DNA from 3 places in the Streptomyces sp. NPDC056160 genome. Region 1 is predicted to be linked to each of the others. Evidence: riboswitches for the same ligand, from Rfam matches in the RefSeq annotation. Region 1 holds a riboswitch; each other region holds the start of a gene.
The links. Region 1 has a riboswitch for cobalamin ahead of ACFC02_RS17800 (ribonucleoside-diphosphate reductase subunit alpha). Riboswitches for the same ligand answer to the same signal wherever they lie in the genome.
Positions count from the first base shown of each region.

Region 2: linked by a shared signal. The riboswitch ahead of ACFC02_RS33500 (cobalamin biosynthesis protein) and the one ahead of ACFC02_RS17800 (ribonucleoside-diphosphate reductase subunit alpha) in region 1 are both predicted to bind cobalamin.
Region 3: linked by a shared signal. The riboswitch ahead of ACFC02_RS30050 (HoxN/HupN/NixA family nickel/cobalt transporter) and the one ahead of ACFC02_RS17800 (ribonucleoside-diphosphate reductase subunit alpha) in region 1 are both predicted to bind cobalamin.

Region 1 is NZ_JBHJUW010000042.1:37,700-43,541, forward strand. It holds gene mctP (monocarboxylate uptake permease MctP) at 1-1,449, shown strand, start outside; gene ACFC02_RS17795 (GNAT family N-acetyltransferase) at 1,525-2,031, shown strand; cobalamin riboswitch at 2,085-2,252, shown strand; gene ACFC02_RS17800 (ribonucleoside-diphosphate reductase subunit alpha) at 2,374-4,743, shown strand; gene ACFC02_RS17805 (ribonucleotide-diphosphate reductase subunit beta) at 4,743-5,759, shown strand; gene ACFC02_RS17810 (hypothetical protein) at 5,672-5,842, opposite strand, start outside.
Region 2 is NZ_JBHJUW010000130.1:16,783-22,624, reverse strand. It holds gene ACFC02_RS33515 (class II aldolase/adducin family protein) at 1-619, opposite strand, end outside; gene ACFC02_RS33510 (anion permease) at 786-2,078, shown strand; gene ACFC02_RS33505 (hypothetical protein) at 2,128-2,349, shown strand; cobalamin riboswitch at 2,623-2,767, shown strand; gene ACFC02_RS33500 (cobalamin biosynthesis protein) at 2,865-3,818, shown strand; gene ACFC02_RS33495 (cobyric acid synthase) at 3,815-5,335, shown strand; gene ACFC02_RS33490 (putative cobaltochelatase) at 5,436-5,842, shown strand, end outside.
Region 3 is NZ_JBHJUW010000102.1:25,640-31,481, reverse strand. It holds gene ACFC02_RS30060 (glycoside hydrolase family 13 protein) at 1-940, opposite strand, end outside; gene ACFC02_RS30055 (ArsR/SmtB family transcription factor) at 1,069-1,428, opposite strand; cobalamin riboswitch at 1,509-1,693, shown strand; gene ACFC02_RS30050 (HoxN/HupN/NixA family nickel/cobalt transporter) at 1,723-2,862, shown strand; gene ACFC02_RS30045 (winged helix-turn-helix transcriptional regulator) at 3,112-3,510, opposite strand; gene ACFC02_RS30040 (FMN-dependent NADH-azoreductase) at 3,667-4,278, shown strand; gene ACFC02_RS30035 (NAD(P)H-quinone oxidoreductase) at 4,636-5,616, opposite strand; gene ACFC02_RS30030 (potassium channel family protein) at 5,778-5,842, opposite strand, start outside.

The DNA.
Region 1 (5,842 bases):
GACCTCTACACCGCGTACACGTTCGTGGCGGTGCCCGCGGCGATCTACGCGACCGGCGCGGCCGGGTTCTTCGCGGTGCCGTACACGATCCTGGTCTACCCCCTGATCTTCACCTTCCTGCCGCGGCTGTGGTCGGTCTCGCACAAGCACGGGTACGTGACGACGTCGGACTTCGTACGCGGCCGGTTCGGGTCCAAGGGCCTGTCCCTGGCGGTCGCCCTCACCGGCATCCTCGCCACCATGCCGTACATCGCGCTCCAACTGGTCGGCATCCAGGCGGTGCTCGACGTGATGGGCGTGGGCGGCGGCGAGAACACCAACTGGTTCGTGAAGGACCTGCCGCTGCTGATCGCCTTCGGCGTGCTGGCGGCGTACACGTACTCCTCGGGACTGCGCGCCCCGGCGCTGATCGCGTTCGTCAAGGACGCGCTCATCTACATCGTCATCGCGGTCGCGATCATCTACATCCCGATCAAGCTGGGCGGCTTCGACGACATCTTCGCCAAGGCCGCCCACGCGTTCAGCCAGACGAATCCGGCCACCGGCAAACCACGCGGCGCGGTCGTGCCGGGCGAGGCGAGCCAGTGGACCTACGCCACCCTCGCCCTCGGCTCCGCGCTCGCCCTGTTCATGTACCCGCACTCGATCACCGCCACGCTGTCCTCGCGCAGCCGTGAGGTGATCCGCCGCAACACCACGATCCTGCCGCTGTACTCGCTGATGCTGGGCCTGCTGGCGCTGCTGGGCTTCATGGCGATCGCGGCGGGCGTGAAGGTCCAGAACGGGCAGCTGGCCATTCCGCAGCTGTTCGAGGACATGTTCCCGGACTGGTTCACCGGCATCGCCTTCGCGGCGATCGGCATCGGGGCGCTGGTCCCGGCGGCGATCATGTCGATCGCGGCGGCGAACCTGTTCACCCGCAACATCTACAAGGACTTCATCAAGCCGGACGCGACGGCCGAGCAGGAGACCCGGGTCTCCAAGCTGGTCTCGCTGCTGGTGAAGGTGGGCGCGCTGGTCTTCGTCCTGACCATGGACAAGACCGTGGCGATCAACTTCCAGTTGCTGGGCGGCATCTGGATCCTGCAGACCTTCCCGGCGCTGGTGGGCGGCCTGTTCACCCGCTGGTTCCACCGCTGGGCACTGCTGGCCGGCTGGGCCGTCGGCATGGTCTACGGCACGGTCGCGGCCTACGGGGTCGCCTCGCCGACGCAGAAGCACTTCGGTGGCTCGGCCAAGGAGATCCCGGGCATCGGCGAGATCGGCTACATCGGCATGACGGCGTTCGCCCTGAACGTCGTCGTCTCCGTCGTCCTGACCTTCGTCCTGAAGGCGCTGAAGGCCCCCGAGGGCGTCGACGAGACCAGCCCGCAGGACTACACCGCCGACGCGGGTGACCCCGGCGTCGCGGTCGAACTCCCGCCGGCCACGGCGGGCAGCGCTCACTGAGCTGCCGGAACCAGGGCACGGGCCGCCGGGAAGACCGGCGGCCCGTTGTCGTACCCGTGCGGCACACTCGGCCCCATGGACCTCGTGATCAGGCCGGCCGAGCCCGGCGAGTACGACACCCTCGGTGAGATCACCGCCCAGGCCTATCTCCAGGACGGGCTGCTGGACTTCGGGGAGAGCGACCCCTACCTGAGCGAGCTGAGGGACGTCGCCAAGCGGGCGGCCGCCGCCGAGGTGCTGGTGGCCGTGGCGGACGAAGCGGTGCTCGGCGGAGTCGCGTTCGTGCCGTCCGGCGGCGCCATGGCCGACATCGCCGGACCCGGCGAGGCCGAGATACGCATGCTCGCGGTCGCGCGCGCCGCACGCGGCCGGGGCGCGGGTGAGGCGCTGGTGCGGGCCTGCCTGGACCGGGCGCGGGCCACCGAGGGCTGTGCGCGCCTCGTGCTGTCAACCCAGCGCACCATGCACGCCGCCCACCGCCTCTACGAGCGCCTGGGCTTCGTCCGCACCCCGCAGCGGGACTGGAACCCGCTGCCGGACCTGGACGACATCACGCTGCTCACCTACGCGTTGGCGCTCTGACAGCGACCGACACCCTCCGCAGTCGACGCGACACATCCCAGGCACAACATATGGGGGTGGCTTCCGCACCCGGCACAAGATGTATGCTCATGCTCGCTGTCGTCGCAGGGGAATCCGGTGCGAATCCGGAACTGTCCCGCAACGGTGTACTCGTACACATATGCCCTCAAGGCCGTGTACGAGCGTCAGTCCGAGGACCTGCCGACAGTGCGCCCGGCCGTCCGGTCCGGGTGCCTGACGTCCGGGCCTCGTGGAATGGGCCGGTGGACGCGGCGCCGTGTGCGCTCGTGTGCTGCCCCCTGCCCTCGGCGAGGCCCCGTGCCGAGCGAGGGAGAGCCCCAAGTGACCATCGCGCCAGCCGATCCGGCCTCAGCCACGGGCCTGGAGAACGACGGTCCCGGTGCCGCGCTGCTGCGGACCCTGACCGAGCTGACCGCCGACCTCCCCGACGCCGACCCCGGCCGGGTCGCCGCCGCCGCGCTGCGCGGCCGGTCGGCGCACGCCGACGAGGCGGAGCTGCGGGAGCTGGCCACCGAGGCGGCGGCCGGGCTCATCTCCGAGGACCCCGCCTACTCGCGGCTGGCCGCCCGTCTGCTCACGCTCTCCATCCGCGCCGAGGCGGCCTCGCAGGGCGTCACGTCCTTCACCGAGTCGGTGGCCACGGGCCACCGCGAGGGACTGATCGCCGACCGGACCGCCGCGTTCGTCCGCCTGCACGCCGCCCGCCTGGACGCGCTGGCCGACCCGGCCGCCGACGACCGCTTCGGTTACTTCGGGCTGCGCACCCTGCACAGCCGCTACCTGCTGCGGCACCCGATCACCCGCAAGGTGATCGAGACGCCACAGCACTTCATGCTGCGGGTGGCCAGCGGGCTCGCCGAGGACGACAGCCCCCGGGCCGTCGACGAAGTCGCCGCGCTCCACGGGCTCATGAGCCGCCTCGACTACCTCCCCTCCTCCCCCACGCTCTTCAACTCCGGCACCCGCCACCCCCAGATGTCCTCCTGCTACCTGCTCGACTCCCCCAAGGACGAGCTGGACAGCATCTACGACCGCTACCACCAGGTGGCCCGGCTCTCCAAGCACGCCGGCGGCATCGGCATCGCCTACTCCCGCGTCCGCTCGCGCGGCTCGCTGATCCGCGGCACCAACGGGCACTCCAACGGCATCGTCCCGTTCCTGAAGACCCTCGACGCGTCGGTGGCCGCCGTGAACCAGGGCGGCCGGCGCAAGGGCGCGGCGGCCGTCTACCTGGAGACCTGGCACTCGGACATCGAGGAGTTCCTGGAGCTGCGCGACAACACCGGCGAGGACGCGCGCCGCACCCACAACCTGAACCTGGCGCACTGGATCCCGGACGAGTTCATGCGCCGCGTCGACGCCGACGGGCAGTGGTCGCTGTTCTCCCCGGCCGACGTGCCTCAACTGGTGGACCTGTGGGGCGGGGAGTTCGACGCGGCCTACCGCGCGGCCGAGGCGGCCGGGCTCGCGAAGAAGACCCTGCCCGCCCGTGAGCTGTACGGCCGGATGATGCGCACCCTCGCGCAGACCGGCAACGGCTGGATGACCTTCAAGGACGCCGCCAACCGCACCGCCAACCAGACGGCCGAGCCGGGCCACGTCATCCACTCCTCGAACCTCTGCACGGAGATCCTGGAGGTCACCGACGACGGCGAGACGGCGGTCTGCAACCTCGGCTCCGTCAACCTCGGCGCCTTCGCCGACCCCGAGCGCGGGGACCTCGACTGGGAGCGGCTGGACGAGACCGTCCGCACGGCCGTCACCTTCCTGGACCGGGTCGTCGACATCAACTTCTACCCGACCGAGCAGGCCGCCCGCTCCAACGCCCGGTGGCGGCCGGTGGGCCTGGGCGCGATGGGCCTCCAGGACGTCTTCTTCAAGCTGCGGCTGCCCTTCGACTCGCCCGAGGCGAAAGCGCTGTCGACCCGGATCGCCGAGCGGATCATGCTCGCCGCCTACGAGGCCTCCGCCGACCTCGCCGAACGGAACGCCCCGCTGCCCGCCTGGGAGAAGACCCGCGCCGCGCGCGGTGTGCTGCACCCCGACCACTACGACGTGGACCTCGCCTGGCCCGAGCGCTGGGCGGCCCTGCGCGAGCGGATCGCCGCCGTCGGCATGCGCAACTCACTGCTGCTGGCGATCGCGCCGACCGCCACCATCGCCTCCATCGCGGGCGTCTACGAGTGCATCGAGCCGCAGGTCTCCAACCTGTTCAAGCGCGAGACGCTCTCGGGCGAGTTCCTCCAGGTCAACTCCTACCTGGTGCGCGACCTCAAGACGCTCGGCGTGTGGGACGCCCGTACCCGGGAGGCGCTGCGCGAGGCGAACGGCTCGGTGCAGGACTTCGCGTGGATCCCCGAGGACGTGCGGCGGCTGTACCGCACGGCGTGGGAGATCCCGCAGCGCGGCCTGATCGACATGGCCGCCGCCCGTACCCCGTTCCTGGACCAGGCGCAGTCGCTGAACCTGTTCCTGGAGACGCCGACCATCGGCAAGCTCTCCTCGATGTACGCCTACGCCTGGAAGCAGGGCCTGAAGACGACGTACTACCTGCGCTCGCGACCGGCTACCCGGATCGCCCGCGCGGCCCGGGCGCAGACCCCCGCCGCCGTCCCCGTCCAGCAGGTCGCCGACCCCGACGCGGTCGCCTGCTCCCTTGAGAACCCCGAGTCCTGCGAGGCATGCCAGTGATGACCAGCACCCGAAACACGAACCTGCTCGACCCGGGCTTCGAGCTGACCCTGCGCCCCATGCGCTACCCCGACTTCTACGAGCGCTACCGGGACGCGATCAAGAACACCTGGCACGTGGAGGAGGTCGACCTCCACTCGGACGTCGCCGACCTCGCCAAGCTCTCCCCCGGCGAGCAGCACCTGATCGGCCGGCTGGTCGCGTTCTTCGCGACGGGCGACTCGATCGTCGCCAACAACCTGGTACTCACGCTCTACAAGCACATCAACTCGCCCGAGGCGCGCCTGTACCTGAGCAGGCAGCTGTTCGAGGAGGCCGTGCACGTCCAGTTCTACCTGACGCTGCTCGACACCTACCTGCCCGACCCGGACGACCGGGCGGCGGCCTTCGCGGCCGTGGAGAACATCCCGTCCATCCGGGAGAAGGCCGAGTTCTGCTTCAAGTGGATGGACTCGGTGGAGAAGCTGGACCGGCTGGAGACCAAGGCGGACCGCCGGCGCTTCCTGCTCAACCTGATCTGCTTCGCCGCCTGCATCGAGGGGCTGTTCTTCTACGGCGCCTTCGCCTACGTCTACTGGTTCCGCAGCCGCGGCCTGCTGCACGGCCTGGCCACGGGCACCAACTGGGTGTTCCGCGACGAGACGATGCACATGTCGTTCGCCTTCGACGTGGTGGACACCGTCCGCAAGGAGGAGCCGGACCTCTTCGACGACGGGTTGGAGCAGCAGGTCACCGACATGCTGCGGGAGGCCGTCGAGGCCGAGCTGCAGTTCGCGCGCGACCTGTGCGGTGACGGCCTCCCGGGCATGAACACCGACTCGATGCGGCAGTACCTGGAGTGTGTGGCCGACCAGCGTCTGACGCGGCTCGGTCTCGCTCCGGTGTACGGCTCCGAGAACCCCTTCTCCTTCATGGAGCTGCAGGGGGTTCAGGAGTTGACCAACTTCTTCGAGCGGCGTCCGTCGGCGTACCAGGTGGCGGTGGAGGGCACCGTCGACCTGGACGAGGACTTCTGAGCCTTCTCGCGCCGCGCCTGTGCCTCGCGGTACTCCTGGTCCCGGTGGGCCTGCTGTGCCTGCCTGATGCTGCGGTCGATGCG
Region 2 (5,842 bases), on a different contig from region 1:
AGCCGGAGCGGTCGGCCAGGGCGCGCAGCACGTGCGCGGCCAGCTCCTCGGTGCCGTAGGTCGCGTAGGGGGCCACGCGCACCGGGCCGCCGAGGGCGCCGGCCATGTAGTGGATCAGCGGCAGTTCGGGGACGAGCGTGGAGACGGCCGTGGCGTGCACGGCGTGGGTGTGGACGACGGCGCGGGCGGGGGTGGAGCGGTGGACGGCGAGGTGCATGGGCAGCTCGCTGGTCGGCCGCAGGGTGCCGAGCACCTGCCGGCCGTCGAGGCCGACGCCGGTCACGTCGTCCGGCGTGAGCCGGTCGTACGGGACGCCCGAGGGGGTGACCAGGACGGTGTCCCCCACCCGCACGGACACGTTGCCGGAGGTGCCGACGACCAGTCCGTCCGCCACGGTGCGGCGGGCGGTGGCCACCAGGTCGCACCACGCGCGGCGCTCGTCTTCCCGAGGCTCGCGTGGCGTCCGGGGCTCGTGTGACTCCGGGCACTCAGGGGGCTCCTGGGACCACTCGGAGGACTCATGGGACCCGCGCGACCCCTGCGGCCCGCGCACCGCCCGTGCTTCCCGCGGCTCCCGTGCGTCCCTCGTGTTTCCCGTGTCCCGCTGCTGTTCGGCCATGCGGCGATCCTGCCAGCCGTCTGCCGGAGCGCCGGTCCGCCCGGCCCGCGGACGGGAGGGAAGCCAGGAGAACCGGACACCGCCGCGACCGTCCCAGTTCATCTTCCGTTCACCCAGGTTACCTACGTTCGACGAGCCAATGACGCTCGAACGATTGCCTGGGTAAATGGAAAGCTTCTCGCTGATCCTCGCGATTGTGGTGGTTACCGCACTCGCGTTCGATTTCACGAACGGTTTCCACGACACCGCCAACGCGATGGCCACCACCATCTCCACCGGCGCACTCAAGCCCAAGGTCGCGGTGGCCATGTCCGCCGTGCTCAACCTGGTGGGCGCGTTCCTCTCCGTCGAGGTCGCCAACACGATCTCCAAGGGTCTCGTCGACGAGACCGGCATCCGCCCCGAGGTCATCTTCGCCGCACTGGTCGGAGCGATCCTCTGGAATCTGCTGACCTGGCTGGTCGGGCTCCCGTCCAGTTCCTCCCACGCCCTCCTGGGCGGTCTGATCGGCGCCACCATCGCCTCGGCCGGCGTCGGCGCCGTGCACGGCGACGTCCTGATCACCAAGGTCATGCTCCCGGCGGTCGCCGCCCCCGTCGTGGCGGGCGTCGCCGCGGTGGCCGCGACCCGGCTGTCGTACACGATCGGCCGGAAGACGGAGGGCAAGGCGGCCGAGAAGGGCCACCGGGTCGGTCAGATCGCCTCCGCCGGGCTGGTCTCGCTGGCGCACGGCACCAACGACGCGCAGAAGACGATGGGCATCATCACCCTCGCCCTGATCGCCGGCGGCGCCATCGCCCCCGGCTCCAACCCTCCCACCTGGGTCATCCTCTCCGCGGGCCTCGCCATCGCGCTGGGCACCTACATCGGCGGCTGGCGCATCATCCGCACCATGGGCACCGGCCTGACCGACCTCCGGCCGCAGCAGGGCTTCGCCGCCCAGACCAGTGCGGCGGCAGCCATCCTGGCCTCCTCCCACCTGGGCTTCTCGCTCTCCACCACCCATGTGGTCTCGGGCTCGGTGATGGGCGCGGGCCTCGGCCGCAAGGGCGGCGTGGTCCGCTGGTCCACCGCGGGCCGCATGGCCGTCGCCTGGGTGCTCACCCTGCCGGCCGCGGCGGTGGTCGGCGCGGGCGCGGAGGCCGTCACCGGCCTCGGTGACTGGGGCACCGCGCTCGTCGCCGTGTTCCTGGTGGCCGCGAGCGCAGCGATCTGGAAGATCTCCCGCCGCCAGGTCGTCGACCACACGAACGTCGCCCCGGCCACGGGCGCGACCGCGGCCGAGGAGCCGGCCGGTGTGGTGACCCAGGCGATCGCCGCCGTCTCCCCGCCTCCGGCGGCACCGGTGCCGGACGGCCTGACGGCCACCATCCCCGCTCCGGCGTCCGCGCTCGGCGCGGTGCCGGCGCCTCCCGCGAGTCCGGCGACGGCGGCGTCCCCGCCCGCCGCGGCGGTCTGACGCCCCGCCCCTCCACCCGGTTATCGAGCATCGAGAAAGCAGCTTCGACATGAAGATCGACTGGGCAGCCCTCGGCTCCGTCTTCGGCGTCAGCCTCGTGGTCACCGTCGGCCTGGTGGCCCTGTTCACCCTCGGCATCGCGGGCCTGTCCCGCCGGGAGGCGGCGTCGACCCGCGGCGAGTCGGCCGTGGCCGCGACCGCCGGCGCGTACGCGTGCTTCGCGCTGTGTGCGGCAGCCGTCGCCTACGGGATCTCCCTGATCCTGGGCTGACAACGATTCCGGGCTGACGAGAGGAAACGCCCTGGCCGCAGGCGGCGCGTGGTCACGCCTCGCACCTTCTGCACCAACCCCCGTAAGTGTTTCTGCGGCGCTTACGGGGGTTTTGCCGCATTCGACTCGCCTTCGGGACGCCGACCGGGAGGCGTCTTCCCCGCTTCACCGCGCGGAAAGAGGCCGAAAGGAGCCGTTTCAAGTCGCTGACCGCGCGTCAGGGCTATGAGCCTCGGCACACCGGCCCACCGCAGGTCAACGGCAAGTTGACGGCTGTTCCGAGGGCGTGGTGGACTTCCGGGGCCATGTACGGCGGCAGAAGAGGAAGCCGGTGCGAATCCGGCGCGGTCCCGCCACTGTCACCGGGGACGAACACCCCCGGGAGCCAGGAACTCTCTCCGCCGGTCTCGTCGAACCAGGGCGCGGACACCCTGAGTGAGGACCCATCGCCATGCGCGGCTGCCGACCGAGGTTCATCAGCGACTCCCTGACCGACCCCGCGGCCGGCTGACCCCGTGGGTGCCGATCGCGTCTTCGCGTACGGCGCCGCCGCCGGCCTCCTCGGTGACCTGCTCCTCGGCGACCCGCGCCGTGGGCACCCGGTCGCCGTGTTCGGGCGGGCCGCGGGCGCCGTGGAACGTGTGCTGTGGCGGGACCACCGCGGGCGGGGCGCGCTCCACACCGCCGTGTGCGCCGGTGGCGCCGTCGCGCTGGGGGCCGCCGCGGCCCGCGCCGTCCGCTCCTCCCCCACCGGCTCCGTCCTGCTGACCGGCGCCGCCACCTGGGCCGTCGTCGGCGGTACTTCACTCGCCCGCGAGGCGGGCGCCATCGGACGGGCGCTCGAGTCGGGGGACGTCGAGGCCGCCCGGGCACGGCTGCCGCACCTGTGCGGGCGCGATCCGCAGGCCCTGGACGCCGACGGGATCGCCCGCGCGGTCGTCGAGTCGGTCGCCGAGAACACCTCGGACGCGGTGGTGGGCGCGCTCGTCTGGGGCGCCCTCGCGGGCGTGCCGGGACTCCTCGGCTTCCGGGCCGTCAACACCCTGGACGCCATGGTCGGTCACAGGTCGCCGCGGTACCGGCGCTACGGGTGGGCCTCCGCCCGGCTAGACGACGTGGCGGGCTGGCCCGGGGCCCGGCTGACCGCCGTCCTGGCCACCGTGGCGGGGGGCGATCCGCGGGGGGCCGTACGGGCCTGGCGCGCCGACGCCGGGCGCCACCCGAGTCCCAACGCCGGTCCTGTGGAGGCCTCGTTCGCGGGGGCGCTCGGGGTGCGGCTGGGGGGCACGTTGTCGTACGGGGGGCGGGTGGAGCACCGGCCGGTGCTCAACGGCCCAGGGCGCGCCGTCCAGGTGGGCGACGTCGAGCGGGCCGTACGGCTCTCCCGGCGCGTGAGCTGGCTCGCGCTCGGCACCTGCGCCGCCGCGAAGCTGCTGTGCAACCGTCTGACGAAGGGACGTACGTCATGAGCAGCGGTCGGGGCGGCGGGCTGCTCGTCGCCGGGACCACCTCCGACGCCGGGAAGAGCGTCGTGACCGCCGGGATCTGCCGGTGGCTGGTGCGGCGCGGCGTGAAAGTGGCGCCGTTCAAGGCGCAGAACATGTCCCTCAACTCGTTCGTCACGCGGGAGGGCGCCGAGATCGGGCGGGCGCAGGCCATGCAGGCGCAGGCCTGCCGGATCGAGCCGACCGCGCTGATGAACCCGGTGCTGCTCAAGCCGGGCGGCGAACAGAGCAGCCAGATCGTGCTGCTGGGCAGGCCGGTGGGCGAGATGAGCGCACGCGGCTACCACGGCGGACGCCAGCGGCAGTTGCTGGGGACCGTGCTGGACTGCCTGGCCGAGCTGCGGGGCGCCTACGACGCGGTGATCTGCGAGGGGGCGGGCAGCCCGGCCGAGATCAACCTGCGCCGGACCGACATCGTCAACATGGGGATCGCACGGGGCGCCGGGCTGCCCGTGGTCGTCGTCGGCGACATCGACCGCGGCGGTGTCTTCGCCTCCTTCTTCGGCACCGTCGCCCTGCTGGCCCCCGCGGACCAGGAACTGGTCGCCGGGTTCCTGGTCAACAAGTTCCGCGGTGACGTCTCGCTGCTGGAGCCCGGCATCGACATGCTGCGCGACCTCACCGGCCGCCGGACGTACGGCGTGCTGCCCTTCCGGCACGGGCTCGGCATCGACGAGGAGGACGGCCTGAGGGTGTCGCTGCGGGGCGCCGTACGGGAGTCCGCGGTCGCGCCGCCGGTCGGTGAGGACGTGCTGCGGGTCGCCGTCTGCGCCCTGCCCCTGATGTCGAACTTCACCGACGTGGACGCGCTGGCCGCCGAGCCGGGCGTGGTCGTGCGGTTCGTGGACCGGCCCGAGGAACTGGCCGACGCCGACCTCGTGGTGGTCCCGGGCACCCGGGGCAGCGTACGGGCGCTGGACTGGCTGCGGGAGCGGGGCCTTGCCGACGCGCTGCGGCGCAGGGCGGCCGAGGGGCGGCCGGTGCTCGGGATCTGCGGCGGCTTCCAGGTGCTCGGCGAGCACATCGAGGACGAGGTCGAGAGCCGTCGCGGGCACGTCGACGGGCTCGGTCTGCTGCCGGTACGGGTCAGGTTCGCCGCCGGCAAGACCCTCGCCCGGCCGGTGGGCGAGGCCCTCGGCGAGCGGGTCGAGGGGTACGAGATCCACCACGGGGTCGCCGAAGTCACCGGCGGTGAGGCGTTCCTGGACGGTTGCCGGGTGGGGTCCGTCTGGGGCACGCACTGGCACGGTTCGCTGGAGTCGGACGGTTTCCGGCGGGAGTTCCTGCGGGAGGTCGCCTCGGCCGCGGGCCGTCGTTTCGTGCCCGCGCCCGCCACGTCCTTCGCCGCGCTGCGCGAGGAGCAGCTGGACCGGCTCGGCGATCTGATCGAGGAGCACGCGGACACGGACGCGCTGTGGCGGCTCATCGAGTCGGGCGCGCCGCGCGGTCTGCCGTTCATCCCGCCGGGGGCGCCCGCATGAGCGCCGGGCGGGGGCCGCGGGCCAGGCCGGGCGCGGGTGCGCCTGAGCCGCCGCGGGCCATGTTTTTCGAACTTGAGGGCGACTTGGAGGGCGAGGAGAAGTGAGTACCGCGTTTCCGTTCACGGCCGTCGTGGGTCAGGACGACCTGCGGCTGGCGCTGCTGCTGAACGCCGTCTCCCCGGCGGTCGGCGGGGTGCTGGTGCGCGGTGAGAAGGGCACCGCGAAGTCCACCGCCGTGCGGGCGCTGTCGGCGCTGCTGCCCGCGGTGGACGTCGTCGCCGGGTGCCGTTTCTCCTGCGACCCGGACGCTCCCGACCCCGGCTGCCCGGACGGGCCCCACGAGCCGGGGGCGTTCGAGACGCGGCCGGCGCGGATGGTCGAGCTGCCCGTGGGGGCGTCCGAGGACCGGCTGGTCGGTGCGCTGGACATCGAACGGGCCCTGGCGGAGGGCGTGAAGGCGTTCGAGCCGGGGCTCCTCGCCGACGCCCACCGGGGGATCCTCTACGT
Region 3 (5,842 bases), on a different contig from region 1:
CGTCCCAGCCGGCCTGGAGGTACTCGAAGTTGAAGGCCTGGCCCAGTTCGTCGGGCCGGGCGTACAACGCGCGCCGCGCGTCGGGGACCCAGGCCTCGGCGACCGCCGTGCGGGGCGGCGTGTAGGCGTCGAAGATCTTGCGCCAGTCGCGGTAGATCTCGTAGACCTCGTCGCGGTCCCAGTACGGGTGGCTGCCCGGCTCGACGTGCGGCAGCGCGTCCTCGCCGGTGGCCCCGATGCCGCCGACGTCGCGCAACGGCTCGTCGAGGTCCTTGACCAGGGCGTGCGCCACGTCGACGCGGAAGCCGTCCACCCCCCGGTCCGACCAGAACCGCAGGGTGGTGCGGAAGTCGGCGCGGACCTCCTCGTCGCGCCAGTCGAAGTCCGGCTGCTCGGGCGCGAACAGGTGCAGGTACCACTGCCCGTCGGGCACGCGCTGCCAGGCGCTGCCGCCGAAGACGGACTGCCAGTCGGTGGGGGGCAGTTCACCGTGCGCGCCGCGCCCGTCGCGGAAGACGTACCGGGCGCGGGCGGCGGAGCCCGGTCCGGCCCGCAGCGCCTCCTGGAACCAGCGGTGCCGGTGCGAGGAGTGGTTGGGGACGATGTCGACGATCACCTTCAGACCGAGGCGGTGCGCCTCGGTGACCATCGCGTCGAAGTCGTCGAGGGTGCCCAGACGCGGGTCGACGTCCCGGTGGTCGGCGACGTCGTAGCCGCCGTCGGCCAGTTCGGAGGGGTAGAACGGACTGAGCCACACGGCGTCCACGCCGAGGGCGGCGAGGTGCGTCAGCCGCTGGGTGACGCCCCGGATGTCACCGAGTCCGTCCCCGTCGGCGTCGGCGAAGCTGCGGGGGTAGACCTGGTAGACGACGGCCTGCCGCCACCAGTCGGGACTGCGGGAGGACAGGTCGGGCGGCACGTCGTCGGTGCGGTCGGTCACGCGGTCTCCTCTTCGTGCGTCGGAGCGACACAGAGAATCTGTCCAGATCCGCGGAAAAGCGAACACGTGGGGTGGTACCTGGGCACAGGGGGCGACCGGCGGGGCGCGCCGTCACCCCGGTGCCGGCGTCAGTCCGTGTCCGCCGCGCAGTGCTCCAGGAGGTGCCGTACGTCCTCGTCCACCAGGCGGTAGCGCACCACGCGGCCCTCCTTCTCGCCCTGGACGGTGCCCGCCGCGCGCAGCAGGCGCAGGGCCTGGGAGACCGCCGGGTCGTTCATGCCGGTGGCGACGGCGAGGTCGGAGACGGCCAGTGGGCCGGTGCGGTGCAGGGCCAGCAGCAGGGCGAGCCGCTTGGGGTCGGCCAGCAGCGAGAAGCGCTCCGCCCACGCGCGGACGTGACCGGGCTCCCCGATCGCCGCGATGGCGTCGCACACCCGGTGGCCGTCGATGGTGCGGCGGTCCGAGCGGTCGGCAGGGACGAGATGCATGCCCCCATCCTCGCAGGCACCGATGTGTGATCTTCCGTACCTGCGCAGGTATGCAGCTATGCAGACGACGGTCCCTCCCTCTACCGTGGGCGGGCCGTGGTGCTCGGGAAGTCGGTGCGAAGCCGACGCGGCCCTCGCCACTGTGATCGGGGAGTTCCCCTTCCGTCCGGCATCCGCCGGGCCACTGGTCGCACGACCGGGAAGGCAGGGAGGGAGGACGTACGGACCCTAAGCCAGGAGACCGGCCACGGCAGCTCACGAAGTGATCCACGAGGTGCTGGAGCGTGATACCGGATGACCCTGCCCAAGCCTGCCCCGACGCCGGCCGCCGCCCCCGGGGGGCCCGCCCCCGCGGCGACCTTCCGCTGGCGCCGTGAGGACACCCTCAAGACCGCGGGCCTGATGGCGGTGATAGCCGCCCTGCACGTCGTCGCCTTCGGCATCCTGTTCCTGCTCGTCGTCCCCGAGCACTACCAGGTCGGCAGCAAGGCCTTCGGTATCGGCCTCGGCGTCACCGCCTACACGCTCGGCATGCGGCACGCCTTCGACGCCGACCACATCGCCGCCATCGACAACACCACCCGCAAGCTGATGGCCGACGGCAAGCGGCCGGTCTCGGTGGGCTTCTGGTTCGCGCTGGGCCACTCCAGCGTGGTGGTGGCCATGGCCGCGCTGGTGGCGGGCGGCGCCCAGCTCGCGGGCACCCTGATGAACGACGACTCCCGTACGCACCAGACGCTCGGCATCGTCGGCACCACCGTCTCGGGCACCTTCCTCTACCTGATCGCCGCCCTCAACCTGGTCGCCCTCGCCGGCATCCTGAAGGTGTTCCGGGCGATGCGCGCGGGCACCTACGACGAGCGGGAGCTGGAGGCCCACCTGGACTCACGGGGGTTCATGAACCGGATCCTGGGCCGCCTCACCAGGTCGATCTCCCGGCCCGGCCAGATGTACCCGCTCGGCTTCCTCTTCGGCCTCGGCTTCGACACCGCCACCGAGGTCACGCTGATGGTGATGGCCGGCTCCGGCGCGGCGGCCGGACTGCCCTGGTACGCGATCCTCTGCCTGCCCCTGCTGTTCGCCGCCGGCATGAGCCTGTTCGACACCCTGGACGGCACGTTCATGAACTTCGCCTACCAGTGGGCGTTCTCCAACCCCGTCCGCAAGGTGTTCTACAACCTGACCATCACCGGCCTGTCCATCGCGGTCGCCTTCTTCATCGGCACGATCGAGCTGGTCGGCGTCCTGCACGACAAGCTCGACCTGAGCGACACGGTCACCGGCTGGATCGCCGGACTCGACCTCGACCACGTGGGCTACGTCATCGTCATCCTGTTCGTGGTGGTGTGGGCGGCGGCGCTGGCGTACTGGAAGGTCGCCAGGGTCGAGCAGCGCTGGGCGGTGGGGGCCGGAGCGGGGGAGGCGGCCGACTAGGGCGTGTTTCGAATGTAGCGCCGTCCGCCCGGAGGGCGGGCCCCGCGGCGTCCGGTGCGTGCGATCGCAAGGCGGAGGGTCGTCCGCGTACCGGGCGTACGTGGACGATCCCGACAACGCGGCGAGCGCGCGTGCCAGACGCCGCGGGGCTGGGGGCACCTCCCGGCCGAAGGCCGGGGGAGGGACTTTCGAAACACGCCCCGGCCGGACCGTGGTGCCGAAGGCACGTAGGAGCGTAGGGCGGGGACGTCACGCGTTCCGGGTGTCCTCGGCTTCCTGCTGCCGCAGGGAGGGGCAGCCGTCCTGCTCGGACGTCCCGAGGAACCGCTCGGCCCAGCCGCCCAGTTCCTGGAGGGCCGGCCTCAGGGCCTCGCCCGCGGGAGTGAGTTGATAGGAGACGCGCAGGGGCGGGCCGGCGTCCACCTCACGGCGGACCAGGCCGGCCTCCCCGAGTTCGGCGAGGCGGTCGGAGAGCATGCGCTCGCTGATCCCGCTGACGGCGCGGCGCAGTTCGGCGAAGCGGCCGGGACCGCTCATGAGGCTGGCGAGGATCACGCCGTTCCAGCGTTTGCCGAGAAGCAGGAAGACGCGTTCGACCGCACCGCCCGCCGCCGAGCACTGCCCCGCGTCCTGTCGCTCCACTGTCATGCGCCCATGGTACCGCCCACCGCTCATTTACTACGAAAAAGTGGGGTACTGTAATTTCGTAAGCAGCTGAGGAAGCTGACATACGAATCCGGGTGCCTCCGCACGCCCGGACCACCCCCGCCGTGCCCCGCGCGGCCCACCCGAGGAGCACCTTCCATGGCCGTCCTGCTGCACATCGACTCGTCCCTCTTCCCGCTGGAGAACTCCGGCTCGCGCCGGCTCACCGACGCCTTCCGCAAGACCTGGCAGGAGGCGCACCCGCAGGGCAGCGTCATCTACCGCGACCTGGCCGCCGACCCGGTGCCGCACCTGGACGCCGCCACCGTCACCGCCGAGTCCCTCCCCCCGCTGCGCGAGGAACTCATCGCCGAGTTCGAGAAGGCCGACGTCCTCGTCATCGGCGCCCCCATGTACAACTTCACGATCCCCTCCACCCTCAAGGCGTGGCTGGACCAGATCATCCTGGCCGGGCGCACCTTCGGCGAGGGCGTGCCGCCGTCCGGCAAGCGCGTCGTGGTCGCGGCGTCGCGCGGCGGCTCCTACCGCCCCGGCACCCCGCGGGCCGGCTTCGAGCACGACACCAACTACCTGGAGACGGTGCTGGGCGGCGGGCTCGGCCTGCAGGTCGAGGTCATCACGCGCGAACTGACGATGGCCCCGGTCAACCCCGCCATGGCCGCCCTGGTACCGCAGGCCGAGGAGTCGGAACGCGAGTCGCTGGGGCGTGCCGCCGAATCCGCACGGGAGCACGCCGCGCTCCTGGTCTGAGCCCCGAGGCCGGCACGCTCCGGCCCGCTCGCTCCGGCCCGCTCGCTCCGGCCCGCTCACCCGGAAAGGTGCTTCACGATGTCCACGCGCGCCACCGCGCACCTCATGGCGGCGCGCGGCCCTCACCCTCACCGCGACGGGCACTGCCCGGGCCGCCCTCTCGCTGCCCGTCGCCGAGCGCCGGACCGGCACCGCCAGGACAGCGGCCACTCGATCAAGGCCGACAGCAGCCAGGTCTCCCCCGAGCGTCGTGGCCGACCAGCACTACGTGCACACCGCCGGCGTGGCCGACGGCACCGTCCGTCGAACCCGGCGCCGGGCTCGGTGCGCCGGGTCCGTACGGTGTCGCGGCGCCGATCAGGAGGCCACCAGCAGCACCTTGCCGACGTGGGAACTCTCCTCCACCAGCCGATGGGCGGACGCGGCCTCCCGCATCGGCACCTCCCGGTCGACGACCGGCCTGACGTGCCCCTGAGCGAACAGCGGCCACACGTGCTCGCGGACGGCCGCCACGATGGCCGCCTTCTCGTCGAGCGGACGGGCTCGCAGCGAGGTCGCGCTGACCGCTGCCCGCTTGCCCAGCAGGGCGCCGATGTCCAGTTCGGCCTTGGTGCCGCCCTGCATGCCGATGATCGCTAGCCGCCCGTTGACGGCGAGGGCCCGGACGTTGCGGTCCAGGTACTTGGCGCCCATGTTGTCCAGGATGACGTCGGCGCCGGCCCCGTCCGTGGCCTGCCGGATCTCCTCGACGAAGTCCTGCTCCCGGTAGTTGATCAGGATGCCGGCGCCCAGTTCGGCGCACTGGTCCAGCTTCTCCTTGGTGCCCGCCGTGACCGCGACCCGCGCGCCGGCGGCCTTGGCCAGCTGGATCGCCATGGTGCCGATGCCGCTGGAGCCGCCGTGCACGAGCAGGGTCTCGCCGGGGCGGAGGTGGGCGACCATGAAGACGTTCGACCAGACGGTGCAGGTCACCTCGGGCAGGGCCGCCGCCTGCTTGAGGTCCACGCCCGGCGGGACGGGCAGCAGCTGGCCGGCCGGGACGGCGACCTTCTCGGCGTAGCCGCCGCCCGCGAGGAGCGCGCACACCTCGTCGCCGACCGCCCAGCCGGACACCCCCGGCCCGAGGGCGCTGATCCGGCCGGAACACTCCAGGCCGGGGTAGCGGGAGGCGCCGGGCGGCGGGTCGTAGTGGCCCTGGCGCTGCATGATGTCGGCCCGGTTGACGGCGCCGGCCACCACCTCGACCAGCACCTCGCCCTCGCCGGGGACGGGATCCGGCACCTCGTCCCACACCAGCGCCTCGGGCCCACCGGGTTCGGGAATCGTGATCGCATGCATGGGGCCGACGCTACTCCTCGCCCGGCCCCGCGCCGCGGGCCCCGGCCCGCGCGCGTGCCGCGGGTCGGCCCGCCGGTCGCGGGGTGGTGCGCCGGTCGCGGGGTGGTGCGCCGGTCGCGGGTGGGTGCGCAGGTCGCGTGCCGTGCGCGCGGGCCCCGAGGTCAGTCCAGCGGCAGCGGGCGGGTGTCCGGGGTGACCTGGGTGCCGGGGGTGGCCCGGACGATCG